DNA from 3 places in the Actinopolymorpha sp. B11F2 genome. Region 1 is predicted to be linked to each of the others. Evidence: predicted binding sites of a transcription regulator. Region 1 holds the regulator's gene; each other region holds the start of a gene.
What was found. Region 1 encodes HrcA, which represses chaperone genes, less so after heat shock. Its sites were predicted from a motif close to TTGGCACTCGNNNNNNNCGAGTGCCAA; they were not measured.
Positions count from the first base shown of each region.

Region 2: the regulator HrcA is predicted to act here: its motif matches at 1,853-1,879, upstream of groL (chaperonin GroEL).
Region 3: the regulator HrcA is predicted to act here: its motif matches at 1,893-1,919, upstream of ABN034_RS14170 (FmdB family zinc ribbon protein).

Region 1 covers NZ_JBEFTX010000005.1:79,260-82,532, reverse strand. Annotated here, with positions in the region: gene ABN034_RS11280 (MBL fold metallo-hydrolase) at 1-687, opposite strand, end outside; gene hrcA (heat-inducible transcriptional repressor HrcA) at 825-1,844, shown strand; gene dnaJ (molecular chaperone DnaJ) at 1,921-3,054, shown strand; gene ABN034_RS11265 (histidine triad nucleotide-binding protein) at 3,061-3,273, shown strand, end outside.
Region 2 covers NZ_JBEFTX010000024.1:57,692-60,964, reverse strand. Annotated here, with positions in the region: gene ABN034_RS30970 (cold-shock protein) at 1-180, shown strand, start outside; gene ABN034_RS30965 (hypothetical protein) at 441-1,175, shown strand; gene ABN034_RS30960 (nitroreductase family deazaflavin-dependent oxidoreductase) at 1,335-1,766, opposite strand; gene groL (chaperonin GroEL) at 2,023-3,273, shown strand, end outside.
Region 3 covers NZ_JBEFTX010000006.1:293,472-296,744, reverse strand. Annotated here, with positions in the region: gene ABN034_RS14180 (SAF domain-containing protein) at 1-428, opposite strand, end outside; gene ABN034_RS14175 (S-methyl-5'-thioadenosine phosphorylase) at 425-1,255, opposite strand; gene ABN034_RS14170 (FmdB family zinc ribbon protein) at 1,443-1,835, opposite strand; gene ABN034_RS14165 (hypothetical protein) at 1,972-2,511, opposite strand; gene ABN034_RS14160 (ABC transporter ATP-binding protein) at 2,508-3,273, opposite strand, start outside.

The DNA.
Region 1 (3,273 bases):
CACGAGGTCGCCGCGCTGCTCCCCGACGTACGCATGGTCCACGACAGCGCCATGCCCGGGCACGACCGCTGTCCGCGTCGTCAACAGTCCCGCCACCACGTCGAGCGTCGCACCCCACTCGAGCGGGTACGAGTCGTCGCCGTACGACGGCGGGCCGGACTCCTCGACGAGATCTCCCACGTAGACCACGTCGGCGTCGGGAACCCGGACCACGACGTCGCCGTCGGTGTGGCCGCGTCCCGGATGCACGAGCTCCACCACCCGGTCGCCGAGATCGGCCATCGCGACCGACGCGAAGGTCCGTCCCGGCGGCACCACCTCCAGTGCGGCCATCTCCGTGGCCCATTCTGCGGACCGCGCCGAGAGCTCGGCACGCACGCCGTCGGCCCGCGCCTCGAGCCTCGCGGGCACGGACTCGTGGCCGTAGATCACCGCGTCGGCGAACCGGGCGTTGCCGAAGCAGTGATCGAAGTGCCAGTGGGTGTCGACCACCCAGCGCACCGGCGCGCGGGAGAGGCGACGCAGGTCAGCGCGCAACTCGTCGGCTTCGCCCAGGCTTGCCCGGGTGTCGACCACCAGGATGCCGTCGGCACCCACGACCGCCCCGATCGTGAGGTCGTACGACGGGTAGCGGCGGGCGAAGCAGCGCGGCCCGACCTCGGTCCATCCGTGCGTGTTCGTGTCCACGATCCACAGCCTCGCATCCGCTCAGGACGCACATTCGGGGCCTCTCCCCGTAGACTGGCACTCGGGTTCGGGGAGTGCCAGGCACATGCCGCTGCCCCACCCTCAGGTCAACCGTGACGCGAGGAGGTGCGGGCTCCATGCTCGACGAACGGAAGCTGGCCGTCCTCCGCGCCATCGTCGAGGACTACGTGCACACCGAGGAGCCGGTCGGTTCCAAGGCGCTTGTCGACCGGCACCACCTGGGCGTTTCCTCCGCGACGGTCCGCAACGACATGGCCGCGCTGGAGGACGAGGGCTACATCGCCCAGCCGCACACGAGCGCGGGCCGGATCCCGACGGACAAGGGCTACCGGCTGTTCGTCGACCGGCTGAGCACGATCAAGCCGATGTCTGGCGCGGAGCGCAGGGCGATCTCGACGTTCCTCGAGGGCGCGGTCGATCTGGACGATGTCGTCAACCGGACCGTACGCCTGCTCTCCCAGCTCACCCGCCAGGTCGCGGTCGTGCAGTACCCCACCTTGTCCCGGTCGACCGTCCGCCATGTCGAGTTGGTGCTGCTGTCCACCACCCGGCTGCTGATCGTGCTCATCACCAGCACGGGCCGGGTCGAGCAGCGTGTCGTCGACGTCGGCAAGGCCCCTGAAGACGCGCTGCTGGGCGATGTCCGGGCCCGCCTCAACGCTGCGGTCATGGGGGCGCGGCTCGCCGAGGTGCAGTCGCTCGTGGTCGACCTGCCTGAGGCGTTCGCGCCCGACGACCAGCCGATCGTCGCCAGCATCGTGTCGGCGTTCCTCGAGACCCTCGTCGAACGCCCGGAGGAACGCATCGCGGTCAGTGGCACCGCCAACCTCATCCCGCTCGGGCACGAGTTCCACTCCTCGATCCGGCCGGTACTCGAGGCGCTGGAGGAGCACGTCGTGCTGTTGCGGCTCCTCGGCGAGTCGACCGCTCCCTCCCGCCTCACGGTCCGGATCGGCCATGAGAACCCCTACGCTGAGCTGGCCGCGGCCTCCGTTGTCGCGACCGGCTATGGTCCTGGGGACGAGACACTCGCCCACCTGGGTGTCGTCGGACCCACCCGGATGGACTATCCGGGCACGATGGGTGCGGTCCGGGCGGTCGCCAGATATGTCAGTCAGATCCTCGCTGAGGAATAGCTTCTCAATGAGGCAGCGGGGTCTTAAGGAAGATGAGTCTCGAGGGAATGAGTCAGTGCAAGAGGCCACCCACAGCATGAGCCAGGACTATTACGAACTCCTCGGAGTCGGGCGCGACGCGTCCGCGGAGGAGATCAAGAAGGCCTACCGCCGGCTGGCGCGCACCCTGCACCCTGACGTCAACCCGGATCCGGAGACCCACGAGCGTTTCAAGGAGGTCACCCGCGCCTACGAGGTCCTGTCGGACCCGAAGAAGCGTGAGGTCTACGACCTGGGGGGCGATCCGCTCGGTGCGGCTGGACAAGGTGCGGGATTCGGGCAGGGTTTCTCGTTCACGGACATCATGGACGCGTTCTTCGGCGGCACGACCGCCCGCGGGCCGCGACCCCGGACCCGCCGTGGCCAGGACGCGCTCCTGCGCCTCTCGGTCGATCTGGCCGAGGCGGTGTACGGCGCCGTCAAGGAGGTCCAGGTCGACACGGCCGTCGTCTGCGGGAGCTGTTCGGGCAGGGGCGCCGCCCCAGGCACGACACCCACCAGCTGCTCGGTCTGCGAGGGTCGCGGCGAGATCAGCTCCGTCCAACGGTCCTTCCTCGGCCAGGTCATGACGAGCCGGCCGTGCCCCCGCTGCCAGGGGTTCGGCACGATCATCCCCAACCCGTGCCCTGAGTGCGCGGGGGAGGGCCGGGTGCTGTCCCGGCGTACCCTCGCCGTCCGGATCCCCGCCGGCGTCGACGACGGCACCCGGATCCAGCTGGCCGGCCAGGGTGAGGTGGGCCCCGGCGGCGGTCCCGCCGGCGACCTGTATGTCGAGATCCAGGTCGCCCCGCACGAGGTGTGGACCCGGCGCGCCGCCGACCTGCACTGCTCGGTGACGCTGCCCATGACGGCCGCGGCGCTCGGCACGACGATCTCGCTGGAGACGCTCGACAACGACACCGTCGAGGTCGACGTCAAGCCTGGCACGCAGTCCGGGCAGCGCCTGGTCGTCACCGGTCGAGGCGTACCTCATCTGTCCGGTTCGCATCGCGGTGACCTGGTCGTCCACGTCGTCGTGGAGACGCCGACGAAGCTCGACGCGGCACAGCGGGACCTGCTCACCGAGCTCGCCAGGCTAAGGGACGAGGAGAAGGCGACCGGCCAGTTCTCGTCCGAACGCCGAGGCGTCTTCTCGCGGATCCGGGACGCCTTCAACGACAGGGGTGTCTGAGCCGCCGTGGCACAACGATCATCCGACTGTGTGTTCTGCGGCATCGTCGCCGGCACGATCCCCTCGACCCAGGTCCGTGAGACGGACCGGACCCTCGCCTTCCGCGACGTGAGCCCCCAGGCACCCGTCCACGTTCTGGTCGTTCCCAAGGACCACTACGCCGACGTGGCCGAAGTCGTGGCTGCCGCTCCCCACCTGCTCCGGCTGCTGCTCGAGGAG
Region 2 (3,273 bases), on a different contig from region 1:
TGGTTCAACGCCGAGAAGGGCTACGGCTTCATCGCCGTAGACGGCGGGAATGACGTGTTCGTTCACTGGTCGAAGATCGAGATGGACGGTTACAAGTCACTCGCTGATGGCCAGTCGGTCGAGTTCGAAGCCGTCGAGGGTCCGAAAGGACTCGAGGCGCACGGAGTTCGACCCCTCTGAAACCGGCTCGAAACCGAGCCCTCGCGGCCCGGTCGCATCACCTGATTGGGGCCCGGACGGGCTAACCGTCCGGGCCTCAACTCTTCTTCGGGATTCCGCAACTTTTCGGCGGCTGCCCGGCCCGGTGAGCTGTCCGGAAGTTTTCAGGGCTGTGGACAACCAAAGCCGGACGCAGCTATCGCGCCCTACTCTTGCGAGCGTCACGTCGACTCCAGCTTGGGCCTTGCAGGCTCCGGAGCCTTGAAGAGAAGGGCCTGACGATGGCCGATTCAGCCGAGGACCGGCTCGCCGAACTGCGCGGTGAGAAAGCCCCGAAGGAGCCGCCTGCCACCATGGCGCAGGGTGCGGCCAACGATTCGGCGATGCCCACGTCCCTGCCCGCCGAGCAGACCCCGCTCGACGCCCTGGCGGTGGTGGGCGGGCAGCAGCTCGGGTTCGGATGTCTTCTTGCCCTTGGCTTCATGCTCGTGTTCTTCATCGGACTGATCAGCATCCTCGTGCTGGTGTTCTCCGCGGTGGAGCGGGACATCGTCGCGGTCGTCGTAGGGCTGTTCTTCCTGGGCATGTCAGTGGGCGTGGCGGTGGCGCTGGCGAAGTGGATTCGGCGCTGCCGGACCTGGTTGCGGGGAACGGTGCTCGTGGCCCGGGGCCCGTTCGGCACAAGCAGGTGTGACCTGGCCACGTCGGCGGTGAGCGTCGACTCGGCGGCGGAGACCAGGACCGTGTCGACCCACGGCCCCCACGGCACGTCCTCCACGACGGTCAGGACCGGCCGCCGCATTCCCTTCCTCGTCCTTCGTGAGGCCACGACCGGAAAGGTCGTACGCCTGATGCTCCGCGGCAGAGGTGGCAGGCTGCTTCCTCCCGACCAGCTGCGCCTGGTGGCGGCCGCGATCTCGACCGGTCCGCGGCCACAGCCGTACGACCAGCAGGCCCAGCAGATCGCCGCCGGCCTGCGGGCGCTCGCCGACGACCCGTTCAGCGGCCACCTCTAGATGAGGGTTTTGTCTGGTAGTGCCGGGTCCGCACACGACATCCCGCATCCCGGCTGGCGGGGTTCTCGCCCCACCAAATCGCCCCGCATGCTCGGACGAAGACCGCAATGAACCGGCGTCAGGCCGGTGTCAAGCCAGCCCGACTCCAATCGCTGAAGATCATGTCCGCTGCAGGATCACGACCGGAAAGTCACGGCCGCTCATCGATCGATACGTCTCGTAGTCCGGGAGCATCGACACCATCGTGGCCCACAGTGGCGGTTGCTCCTCGGCCGTCGCAAGGCGGGCGCAGGCGGTAAAAACTGGTTCCAAGCCGATCTGTATGCGTACCTCGGGATGCTCGAGCAGGTTGAGATACCACGCGGGGTACCCAGGAAGCCCACTGTTCGACGGCACCAGGAGATAGCGATCGCTGTCCTCGCCGTAGTACAAGACCGTACGCCGCCACTTGCCCGACCTGCGACCGCGAGTCGTCAACAGCAATGCCGGCAGGCCCAGCTGGTCTCCAGTACGCCCAGTGTCGAGGTAGTGGCGGGTGTGCTGAGCTACCCAGTCCACCGGGCTGTCCTGAGCCTCCTCCGCCTCGGACACGACGTTCCACCTCTCCCCAGCCGATCACCGCACGCCATGAGCACCGATGCTAGCTCCCGTGTTCGACCCCACCGGCAGGCCAGCCGCTTGCACTCTCCCCTGTCGAGTGCTAAACACGTGCTTAGCACTCGAAGGTCGCGAGTGACAATCCGCTGCAGGGCGGTTCGGCGAGGCCCCTGGCATGGTGAGGGGCCGTCCGTCGCGGGCGTCGGGCCGGCCACACGACATCCACCCGACTGGGGGAGGATCCAGCTAGATGCCCAAGATCATCGCGTTCAACGAGGACGCGCGACGCGGTCTCGAGCGGGGAATGAACTCGCTTGCCGATGCCGTCAAGGTGACCCTTGGTCCCAAGGGTCGCAACGTCGTCCTCGAGAAGAAGTGGGGCGCGCCGACGATCACCAACGACGGCGTCTCCATTGCCAAGGAGATCGAGCTCGAAGACCCGTGGGAGAAGATCGGGGCCGAGCTCGTCAAGGAAGTTGCCAAGAAGACCGATGACGTGGCCGGCGACGGCACGACCACCGCGACCGTCCTGGCGCAGGCGCTGGTCCGCGAGGGCCTTCGCAACGTCGCTGCCGGTGCCAACCCGATGGGCCTCAAGCGTGGTATCGAGGCAGCCGTCGAGCGGGTGACCGAGCAGCTCGCGCAGGCCGCGAAGGACGTCGAGACCAAGGAGCAGATCGCGTCCGTCGCGGCTGTCTCCGCCGGTGGCGACACCAGCGTCGGCGAGATCATCGCCGAGGCGATGGACAAGGTCGGCAAGGAAGGCGTCATCACCGTCGAGGAGAGCAACACCTTCGGCCTCGAGCTCGAGCTCACCGAGGGTATGCGCTTCGACAAGGGTTACATCTCGGCCTACTTCGCCACCGACATGGAGCGGATGGAGGCGACGCTGGACGACCCGTACGTCCTGATCGCCAACTCCAAGATCTCCGCCGTCAAGGACCTGCTCCCAATCCTGGAGAAGGTCATGCAGTCGGGCAAGCCGCTGCTGATCATCGCCGAGGACGTCGAGGGCGAGGCCCTGGCCACGCTCGTCGTCAACAAGATGCGCGGCACGTTCAAGTCGGTTGCCGTCAAGGCACCCGGCTTCGGCGACCGGCGCAAGGCCATGCTCGGTGACATCGCCATCCTCACCGGTGGCCAGGTCATCTCCGAGGAGGTCGGTCTCAAGCTCGAGAACGCCAGCCTCGACCTGCTCGGCCGGGCCCGCAAGGTCACGGTCACCAAGGACGAGACGACCATCGTCGAGGGCGCGGGCGACTCCGACCAGATCGCTGGCCGGGTCAACCAGATCCGTGCCGAGATCGAGAACAGTGACTCCGACTACGACCGCGAGAAGCTGCAGGAGCGGCTGGCGAAGCTCGCCGGCGGCGTTGCGGTGATCAAGGTCGGCGCCGCCACCGAGGTGGAGCTGAAGGAGCGCAAGCACCGGATCGAGGACGCCGTTCGCGCGGCGAAGGCCTCGGTGGAGGAGGGCATCGTCGCCGGTGGCGGCGTGGCG
Region 3 (3,273 bases), on a different contig from region 1:
CCGACCCGGACAAGGGCCAGTGCGCCAGCGTCGGCCACCCGCACAGGGGCCGCGACCAACTCGCCCTCGGACCGGTCGTGGAAAAGGCCGGGGCCCACCAGGTCGACATCGGTCAGTGGCGCACCCGCGCGGACCGGCCCGGCCAGGATCCGCCCGGTGCGTGGATCGCCTGGCGTCAGGGCGCCGGCGGGTATGACGTCACGGGGGAGAGCGACCGTGCGAACGTCGGAGTCGGAGAGGCGGGCGCCGCCGGGCAGGTCGCGTGCCGCCGCGAGCACCGTGGCGGTCGGCACCGGTGCGGGTTCTGTCAGGTGGAGCGCCACCGCCATGCCGGCCGCCGCCAGCCCCGCCGCGAGCAGCCGCCGGTGCCACGACACCGCCCGGCGCAGGTCGCGCCCGAACCGTTTGGTCGTCAGCATGTCGATCATTCCGGCAGGGTGAGTGGGATCGGCAGCCCGTCGAGGGCCGTGGCGCACGGGCAGGCTCGCACGGACGGGAGGTCGGGGATCACGGAGTACAGCACCTTGCGCAGGCGGTCCAGGTGGGTGGCGAAGAGCGCGAAGACCTCCGCCTGGCTGACCCCCTCTCCTTCGGTGACACCGGCGTCGAGGTCGGTGACCAGGGCTATGGCGGTGTAGCAGAGGCCGAGCTCGCGCGCCAGAACAGCTTCGGGGTGCCCGGTCATGTTGACGAGCGACCAGCCTTCTGCGGCATACGACCGGGACTCGGCGCGGGTCGAGAACCTCGGCCCTTCGATGACCACCATCGTCCCGCCACCGGTGGCCCGCCAGCCCGTTCGGTCGAGGACGTCGAGGACGACCCGGCGACCGTCGGGACAATACGGATCGGCGAAGCTCACATGGACCGCGCCCGTGTCGTAGTAGGTCTGGATCCGGCCCGACGTCCTATCGACCAACTGGTCGGGGACCACGACGCTGCCCGGGCCGAGGTCGGCCCGCAGGGAGCCGACCGCGCAAGGACCGAGGACCTGTCGTACGCCGACCGATCGCAGTGCCCAGAGGTTGGCGCGGTAGTTGATCCGATGGGGTGGATGCCGATGATCGCGCCCGTGCCGCGGCAGGAACGCGACAGCGCGGCCGCCGACGGTGCCGACGACCAGTGGATCGGACGGCTCACCGTAAGGCGTCGTGACGGCGACCTCGGTGGTGTCGTCGAGAAAGGCGTAGAAACCGGAGCCGCCGATGACGCCGATCTGCGCCCGCGTCGGCGGCGAGGAAGGGGGAGATGCGGTCATGCGGAGAGGCTAGGGAAATTCGGTCGACCTCGAGCGAGTTGTCCACATTCGCAGCCGATCGGGCACCTGTGGACAAAATCTGGCAGTACGCGGCGTCCAGCGCTCGTTGATCGCGGCGATGTGGAGGGTGGCTTCGTCGCAGGCGGCTAGCTTGTCAACGTGGTCGCGCCGGCTCGACGCCCAGGACCTAGGCCGCCGAGCCCGACTTGCTCGGTGTCGCAGAGCTGGAGGTGGAGGCTCCCGACGAGGATGAACTGGTCGCCTTGTCACCGGACTTGCCGTCACTCGACTTGCTGCCACCGCTCGACGAGGCGTCCGACGATCCGCTGCTGGACGAGGAGTCGCTGGACTTCGACTCGCCGTTGGAACTCGAGGATTCGGACGACTTCTTGCCACGGCCGTCGGACCGGCTGTCGTTGCGGTAGAAGCCCGACCCCTTGAAGACCACGCCCACGGCGCTGAAGACCTTGCGCAGCCGGCCGGCACAGGTGGGACACTCGCGGAGCGGCTCGTCGGTGAACTTCTGGACGACCTCGAGCTGCTCGTCGCAGTCGACACAGGCGTACTGATAGGTCGGCACTGCTCCTCCAGTCAACATCGCCGCCATGTCCGAGGGCGGCGGCCAACGCAGCAAAGATTAGCACTCCCGGCACCTGACTGCTAAGCGCCGGCAGCCCCTTCCGGACGCTCTCGCCGGCCCTCTCGGCCGGGCTCCGTCAGTCGAACGCGCGCAGGTCCCGGTCGGTCGCGAACCACAGCGCTTCTGGCAGGTCGAACGTCGCGAAGGCGTAGTTGCCCATCGGAAGCCAGTACGCGTACTCCTCAGGGGTGGAGCCCTGCCAGACAAGGACGATCCGCCAGGTATCGACGTACAACGTCCATACCCGGCGTTGCCGAACGGTCCCCCCGTCGTCGAACCGGTAGACGCGCTCGAGCTTCACGAGATTGCCGTGGACGTCGTCCTTCTCGGTCTCGATCTCACAGCCGGTGAGCTGCCCGAGGCCGGCGTCGATGCCTTCCCGCAGGGTCGGCAGGTCTTCGGCGACGACGCGTTCGTCGAGCTTGGTGATCCAGGCCGCGAAGTAGGTCTGCGGCGACTCCCCACCCTCGGGGGCGTACATCACGCCTTCACGGTCGTCGGCGAGCTCGAACTCGTTCCAGTCCGAGGGATACCGGAACGAGAACCGTCCGAGGGGGTCCTTGTAGGTGGTGACGCCGGTGAATCGGGGGCGTCCCGTGCGTACGGTTCCAGTCACGATGGTGTCCCTTGTGTTGCTTCCTGAGCAGCCGCCGCGGCGACGACGTCGGGCGCCTTGATCTCCGTCAGTCGGGTCGTGCCCTTGAGTGAGAGTTCGTCGGCGAAGTGGCAGGCGGCCAGGTGCGTTCCGCCAACGTCACGAAGCGGTGGCGCCTCGGTCTTGCAGATCTCCTGGGCGTACGGGCAACGCGGGTGGAAATAGCACCCACTGGGCGGATTGGCCGGGCTGGGAACCTCGCCGGCGAGCAGCGTCGGCCGGGTCCGCTTGCGTGGATCCGGTTGCGGCAGCGAGGACAGCAACGCCTCTGTGTAAGGCATCTTCGGGTTGTAGAAGAGGTCGTCGGTGGTGCCGACCTCGACCACCTTCCCGACGTACATCACCGCCACGCGGTCGGCGATGTGCTCGACCACGCTGAGATCGTGGGAAATGAAGAGGTACGTCAGGTTGAACTTGTCCTGCAGGTCCTCGAGCAGGTTGAGCACCTGCGCCTGGACCGAGACGTCCAGCGCCGACACCGGCTCGTCACACACGATCAGCTTTGGGTTGAGGGCAAGCGCGCGGGCGATGCCGATGCGCTGACGCTGGCCGCCGGAGAAGGCGTGCGGATACCTGCTCGCGTGTTCCGGACGAAGACCGACGACGGTGAGCAGTTCGGCGATCCGGTCGCGCAGCTCACGGCCACGCAACATGTTGTTGATCACGAGGGGTTCGGCGATGATCCGCCCGACCGTCATGCGGGAGTCGAGGGAGGAGAACGGA